3 regions of the Streptomyces sp. NPDC047853 genome follow, and region 3 is predicted to be linked to each of the others. Evidence: riboswitches for the same ligand, from Rfam matches in the RefSeq annotation. Region 3 holds a riboswitch; each other region holds the start of a gene.
What was found. Region 3 has a riboswitch for thiamine pyrophosphate ahead of thiC (phosphomethylpyrimidine synthase ThiC). Riboswitches for the same ligand answer to the same signal wherever they lie in the genome.

Region 1 (2,260 bases), on a different contig from region 3:
GCCTCGAAGTCGACGTCGAAGGCGGAGCCCTCGGCGGTGCCGAGCAGGACGGCCTTGGACAGCGGGGGCCGGTCGTACGGCTGGTGCGGCTCGGCTCCGATCAGGGTCACGGTGCCGGTGAAACCCTGCTCCCGCAGGGCGACGGCGGTCTGCACGCCCGCCATGCCCGCGCCCACGACGACCACACGGCGCTCCGTGTCCGCCGCCCGTTCCCGGGTCTGCTCCTGCGTCTGCTCGCTCACCTGATCACCTTAGACACCTGACGTTCTGTCAGTCAGTGCTCGTGCGGAGTGACCTGCTCCACAACGCTCGTCCCGCTGCCCGGCCGCGACTCCCACTCCCAGGTCTCCTCCAGGCGCACCCGGCCGTCGGGCAGCTCGACGACGGTCGAGACGCAGTGGCCCGAGGACGTGCCGCCGTCGGTCCCGAGCTGCACGTACCGGAAGTCGAGCCGGTCGCCCTCCCGGGTGCCCACCAGGCGACCGAGGACCACGTCGCCGCCCGCGTACTCGGCCCACACGGCGCCGTCCCGCTCGTGGTAGCCGAACCGGGTGCGGGTGCCCACCTGGCCGGGCGCCTGGTCGGCGACCGGGGCGAGGACGAGACCGTCGAGTGAACGCGCCATGGGCACGGGCTCCCTTACACGTGTGCTGGGCCGCGGGCTAGGGTGGCCAACGTAAGGCACTCGCGGGAGCCCGGACGCACCGGGCTGAGAGGGAGGCTGGCGGCCTCCGACCGTACGAACCTGATCCGGGTCATGCCGGCGAAGGGAGGGGCTGGACGCCCATGTCGTCTCCGTCACACACGTCGTCCCGTGCATCCGACGTCCTGGTCGTCGGCGGCGGGATCATCGGCCTGGTCACGGCCTGGCGGGCCGCGCAGCGCGGGCTGGCCACGGCCCTCGTCGACCCGGAGCCGGGCGGCGGGGCCGCCCAGGTGGCGGCCGGGATGCTGGCCGCCGTCACGGAACTTCACTACGGCGAGCAGACCCTGCTCGCCCTGAACCTCGCCTCGGCCCGCCGCTACCCCGAGTTCGCCGCCGAGCTCGCCGACCGCACGGGCCACGACCTCGGCTACCGCCGCTGCGGCACCCTCGCCGTCGCGCTGGACGCCGACGACCGCGCCCACCTGCGGGAACTGCACGCGCTCCAGCAGCGCTCGGGGCTGGAGGCCGAGTGGCTGTCGGGGCGCGAGTGCCGCCGCCTGGAACCGATGCTCGCGCCGGGCGTGCGCGGCGGGCTCCGGGTGGACGGCGACCACCAGATCGACCCCCGGCGGCTGGCCGCCGCGCTCCTGGCCGCCTGCGAGGGCGCGGGCGTGGTGTTCCACCGGGTGTGGGCCGAGCGGCTCGCCATCGGGCGCGGGGAGCGGGCCACGGGGGTGGTCACGGCCGACGGGACGGTGCTGGAGGCCGGGCAGGTGGTGCTGGCCGGGGGCAGCCTGAGCGGGCGGCTCGCCGGGGTCCCGGACGACGTGCTGCCGCCGGTGCGGCCCGTGAAGGGGCAGGTGCTGCGGCTGGCGATGCCGGCGGCGCACGGGCCCCTGCTGAACCGGACGGTCCGCGCCGTGGTGCGCGGCAACCCGCTCTACCTGGTGCCCCGGGAGAGCGGCGAGCTGGTCGTCGGCGCCACCAGCGAGGAGCTGGGCTGGGACACGACGGTGACCGCGGGCGGCGTCTACGAGCTGCTGCGCGACGCCCACGAGCTGGTCCCCGGCATCACCGAGCTGCCCCTGACGGAGACCCGCGCAGGCCTGCGCCCGGGGTCCCCGGACAACGCCCCGCTGCTGGGCCCGACCGGCCTGGAGGGGCTGCTGCTGGCCACCGGGCACTACCGCAACGGCGTCCTGCTCACCCCCGTGACCGGTGACGCCATGGCGCACGTCCTGACCACCGGGGAGCTGCCGCCCGAGGCCCGGCCCTTCACCCCGCGGCGTTTCAGCGCCGCTCCCGCACTCTCGGAGCAGCCCGCATGAACATCTCCGTCAACGGCGAGCCGCGCGAGGTGGCTCCCGGCACGGCCCTGGACGCCCTGGTGGGCACGCTCACCGCGGCGCCGTCCGGAATCGCCGCCGCCCTGAACGAGACCGTCGTCCCGCGCGCGCGGTGGTCCGCCACCGCCCTGGCCGACGGCGACCGCGTCGAGGTCCTCACCGCTGTCCAAGGAGGCTGACCATGGCCGACGATCCCTTCGTCCTCGGCGGTACGGCGTACGCGTCCCGCCTGATCATGGGCACGGGCGGGGCGCCCAGCCTCGATGTG
Region 2 (2,260 bases), on a different contig from region 3:
CGCCTCGACGCGTGCGATCCGTACGAGGTCGCGCCGTGCGCCGTTCCGCGGTCACCCGGCGGGTGACCTGGGGAAACCGCCGACGACCGCCGGAGCGGGCGACGGTCGCGGGTCACCCGAGTGGATCTGCGACACTGGGAACGTCATGCCTAAGCCCGGAGAACTCACATTCGTCGCCCCGCGCGGAGTCAAGAAGCCGCCGCGGCACCTCGCCGATCTCACGCCTGCCGAGCGCAAGGAGGCCGTCGCCGCCATCGGCGAGAAGCCGTTCCGTGCGAAGCAGCTCTCGCAGCACTACTTCGCGCGGTACGCGCACGACCCCGAGCAGTGGACGGACATCCCGGCCGGCTCGCGGCAGGGGCTGCGGGAGGCGTTGCTGCCCGAGCTGATGTCGGTCGTCCGGCACCTGTCGACCGATCAGGGCACCACGCGCAAGACGCTGTGGAAGCTGTTCGACGGGACGCTCGTCGAGTCCGTCCTGATGCGCTACCCGGACCGGGTGACCATGTGCATCAGCTCCCAGGCGGGCTGCGGCATGAACTGCCCGTTCTGCGCCACGGGGCAGGCCGGCCTGGACCGGAACCTGTCCACCGCCGAGATCGTGCACCAGATCGTGGACGGGATGCGGGCGCTGCGCGACGGGGAGGTCCCCGGTGGTCCGGCCCGGCTCAGCAACATCGTGTTCATGGGCATGGGCGAGCCCCTCGCCAACTACAAGCGCGTCGTCGGTTCCATCCGCCGGCTCACCGACCCCGAGCCCGACGGGCTGGGGCTCTCCCAGCGCGGCATCACCGTCTCCACCGTCGGCCTCGTGCCGGCGATCCACCGGTTCGCCGACGAGGGCTTCAAGTGCCGCCTCGCCATCTCGCTGCACGCGCCCGACGACGAGCTGCGCGACACCCTCGTCCCGGTCAACACGCGGTGGAAGGTGCGCGAGGTGCTGGACGCCGGGTTCGAGTACGCGGAGCGGTCGGGGCGCCGGCTGTCGATCGAGTACGCGCTGATCCGCGACATCAACGACCAGGCGTGGCGCGGTGACCGGCTCGGGCGGCTGCTCAAGGGCAGGCCCGTGCACGTCAACCTCATCCCGCTCAACCCGACGCCCGGCTCGAAGTGGACCGCCTCGCGGCCCGAGGACGAGAAGGCGTTCGTGGAGGCGATCGCGGCGCACGGTGTGCCGGTGACGATCCGGGACACCCGTGGCCAGGAGATCGACGGGGCGTGTGGTCAGCTCGCCGCGAGCGAGCGGTAACCTGACCGGCGTCAGTATCACGCGTACGTCATCTCAGGTCAGTACAAGTACATCTTCATATTCCGACAGGGGAGCGCCACAGCGCTGAGAGTGCGGCACCGGCCGCAGACCCTCCGAACCTGGCCCAGGTCATTCTGGGTAGGGAGATCGGTCACCACTCGAGCTGTTGCGCCCTGCCCGGGTCCCTCGCCAGGGGTCCCGGGCGGGGCCGCGTCTTCTCCTGGTCACCCAGGAGGAATTCAGTGAGCATCACCAAGAAGGTCAGTGTCCTGGCCCTCGGACTCGGCATGGTCGGCACGCTGGCCGCCTGCGGATCGTCGTCGGAGGACGGTCAGGGGTCCGGCGACCCCAAGACCGTGACCCTGGTCAGCCATGACTCGTGGGCCGCGTCGAAGGACGTCGTCGCCGCCTTCGAGAAGCGCTCCGGCTACAAGGTCAGGGTCCTGGAGGACGGCGACGCCGGTCAGGCCGTCAACAAGGCCATCCTCACCAAGGACAACCCCCAGGGGGACGTCTTCTTCGGCGTCGACAACACGCTGCTGTCCCGCGCCCTCGACAACGGGATCTTCCAGCCGTACGAGGCGAAGGGCTCCGACCTGGTCCTCCCCGAGTACCGGGCCGACCAGGACAAGCACCGGGTCACGCCCGTCGACACCGGGGACGTCTGCGTCAATTACGACAAGGCGTACTTCGACGAGCACGGGCTGACCCCGCCGGACTCCCTCGACGACCTGGCCGACCCCCGGTACAAGGACCTGCTCGTCACCGAGAACGCCGGCAGCTCCTCGCCCGGCCTCGGCTTCCTGCTGGGCACCGCCGCGAAGTACGGGGACGGGGGCACCTCCCGCTCGAGCGAAGCCGAGAGCGGGGGAGGATGGCAGGGCTACTGGAAGAAGCTGAAGGCGAACGGCGTCAAGGTCGTCGACAGCTGGGAGCAGGCGTACAACGAGGAGTTCTCCGGTTCGTCCGGCGGCAGGAAGGCCGGCGGCGACCGTCCGCTCGTCGTCT
Region 3 (2,260 bases):
CGGCGGCATGGGCGGCGATCTTGTAGGTGATGACGCCGGTCTTGACGTCGTCACGGTTGGGCAGGCCCAGATGCTCCTTGGGCGTGACGTAGCAGAGCATGGCTGTGCCCCACCAGGCGATCATCGCGGCACCGATGCCGGAGGTGATGTGGTCGTACGCCGGCGCGACGTCCGTCGTCAGCGGGCCGAGCGTATAGAACGGAGCTTCATCGCAGATCTCCTGCTGAAGGTCGATGTTCTCCTTGATCTTGTGCATCGGGACGTGGCCCGGGCCCTCGATCATGGTCTGTACGTGGAAACGCTTGGCGATCGTGTTGAGTTCCCCGAGCGTGCGCAACTCCGCGAACTGCGCCTCGTCGTTGGCGTCCGCGATCGAGCCCGGCCGCAGTCCGTCGCCGAGGGAGTACGTGACGTCGTAGGCGGCGAGGATCTCGCAGAGTTCCTCGAAGTTCTCGTACAGGAACGACTCCCTGTGGTGCGCCAGACACCACGCCGCCATGATCGAGCCGCCGCGCGAGACGATGCCGGTCTTGCGGTTCGCGGTGAGCGGCACGTACGCCAGGCGCACTCCGGCATGGACCGTCATGTAGTCCACGCCCTGTTCGGCCTGCTCGATGACCGTGTCCTTGTAGATCTCCCAGGTCAGCTCCTCGGCGCGACCGTCGACCTTCTCCAGGGCCTGGTAGAGCGGCACCGTTCCGATGGGGACGGGCGAGTTGCGCAGCACCCACTCGCGGGTGGTGTGGATGTTGCGTCCGGTGGACAGGTCCATGACCGTGTCGGCGCCCCACCGGGTCGCCCAGGTCATTTTCTCGACCTCCTCCTCGATGGAGGACGTCACCGCCGAGTTGCCGATGTTGGCGTTGACCTTCACCAGGAACCGCTTGCCGATGATCATCGGCTCGATCTCCGGGTGGTTGACATTGGCCGGCAATACGGCGCGGCCCGCCGCGATCTCCTCGCGGACCACTTCCGGGGCCACGTTCTCCCGGAGGGCCACGTACTCCATCTCCGGGGTAATCTCGCCGCGCCGTGCGTACGCGAGCTGCGTGACCGCGCCACCGTCCCGCCCACGGCGCGGCTGACGCGGGCGGCCGGGGAAGACGGCATCGAGGTTGCGCAGGCCGCCGCGCGGAGAGGTGTGCTTGATCCCGTCGTCCTCGGGACGGACGGGGCGGCCCGCGTACTCCTCGGTGTCCCCGCGGGCGATGATCCAGTTCTCCCGCAGCGGCGACAACCCCCTGCGGACGTCGGTGTCGACGAGCGGATCGGTGTACGGGCCAGAGGTGTCGTACAGCGTGACCGACTGCCCATTGGTGAGGTGCACCTGACGGACCGGCACCCGCAGGTCGGGACGCGAGCCCTCGACGTACGCCTTGTGCCAGCCGATGGACTTCCCGGTCTCCGCGGGCTCCTCCTGGGCGGAGTTCTGCGCGGAGGCAGGCGTGCGTGCGTCCTTGATGGTCATGAGACCTACTCCCTACGCCGGCATTACCCGGTAACAGGTTCGGCGGTCGACGCAGCGGCTTCCGTCGGCAGACGCTTCGTGGCAAACATCACTCGGTATCGGTGACGTTTCCCGTGAAACATCGCTGGGACGGAGGTCAGCGCCCTCTCAGCCCGGTGCTCCGAGCTCCCGCGTGTACAAAGGTGCCCCCACGCTAGCGTCAATTCGGGCGCGGTGAACAGAGGGCCCCCCTCGTTCTTGCGATGATCGGTCGGTGACCACACCGCAGCATCCCCCCTTCCCGCCGCACGAGCCCCGCCGCGGCCCGGGCGCCGAGGACGGCGACGGCCGCGCGGCCGGATCCGCCCCGCACGGCCCCCACGCCGCACCCGGCGCGGGAGACGCCAGACACGACACGGGCGGCGGGCATTTCGCTCATGGCGGTCACGGCGGTGGCGGATGCCACGGCGCTCACGGCGGTGGCAGAGGTGACGGAAGCCACGGCGGTCACGGTGGTGGCGGAGGCCAAGGCGGTCACGGTGGTGACGGAGGCCAAGGCGGTCACGGTGGTGACGGAGGCCAAGGCGGTCACGGTGGTGGCGGAGGCCACGGAACCGGTGGCGGCCACGGCCACTCCCACAGTCACGGTCCGGCCGCGCCCGTGTCCCGGCACCTGCGGAAGGTCATCGCCGCGATCCTGATCCCCTTCACCGTCGCGGTGCTGGTCGGGCTGGCGGTGCTGTGGCCGGGCGGTGCGCCCCCGCACGAGCGCACGGGCGTCGGCTTCGACCGGCAGACCCAGCAGGCCACCGT

Region 1: another riboswitch for thiamine pyrophosphate. It lies ahead of thiO (glycine oxidase ThiO); the one in region 3 lies ahead of thiC (phosphomethylpyrimidine synthase ThiC).
Region 2: another riboswitch for thiamine pyrophosphate. It lies ahead of ACGF5T_RS24355 (thiamine ABC transporter substrate-binding protein); the one in region 3 lies ahead of thiC (phosphomethylpyrimidine synthase ThiC).

Annotation. Positions count from the first base shown of each region.
Region 1 covers NZ_JBIDCI010000010.1:92,818-95,077, reverse strand. The annotation lists gene ACGF5T_RS20050 (NAD(P)/FAD-dependent oxidoreductase) at 1-242, opposite strand, end outside; gene ACGF5T_RS20045 (hypothetical protein) at 275-625, opposite strand; TPP riboswitch at 678-789, shown strand; gene thiO (glycine oxidase ThiO) at 787-1,974, shown strand; gene thiS (sulfur carrier protein ThiS) at 1,971-2,171, shown strand; gene ACGF5T_RS20030 (thiazole synthase) at 2,174-2,260, shown strand, end outside.
Region 2 covers NZ_JBIDCI010000013.1:205,169-207,428, forward strand. The annotation lists gene rlmN (23S rRNA (adenine(2503)-C(2))-methyltransferase RlmN) at 146-1,252, shown strand; TPP riboswitch at 1,310-1,415, shown strand; gene ACGF5T_RS24355 (thiamine ABC transporter substrate-binding protein) at 1,495-2,260, shown strand, end outside.
Region 3 covers NZ_JBIDCI010000002.1:429,981-432,240, reverse strand. The annotation lists gene thiC (phosphomethylpyrimidine synthase ThiC) at 1-1,468, opposite strand, end outside; TPP riboswitch at 1,461-1,650, opposite strand; gene ACGF5T_RS05945 (YibE/F family protein) at 1,722-2,260, shown strand, end outside.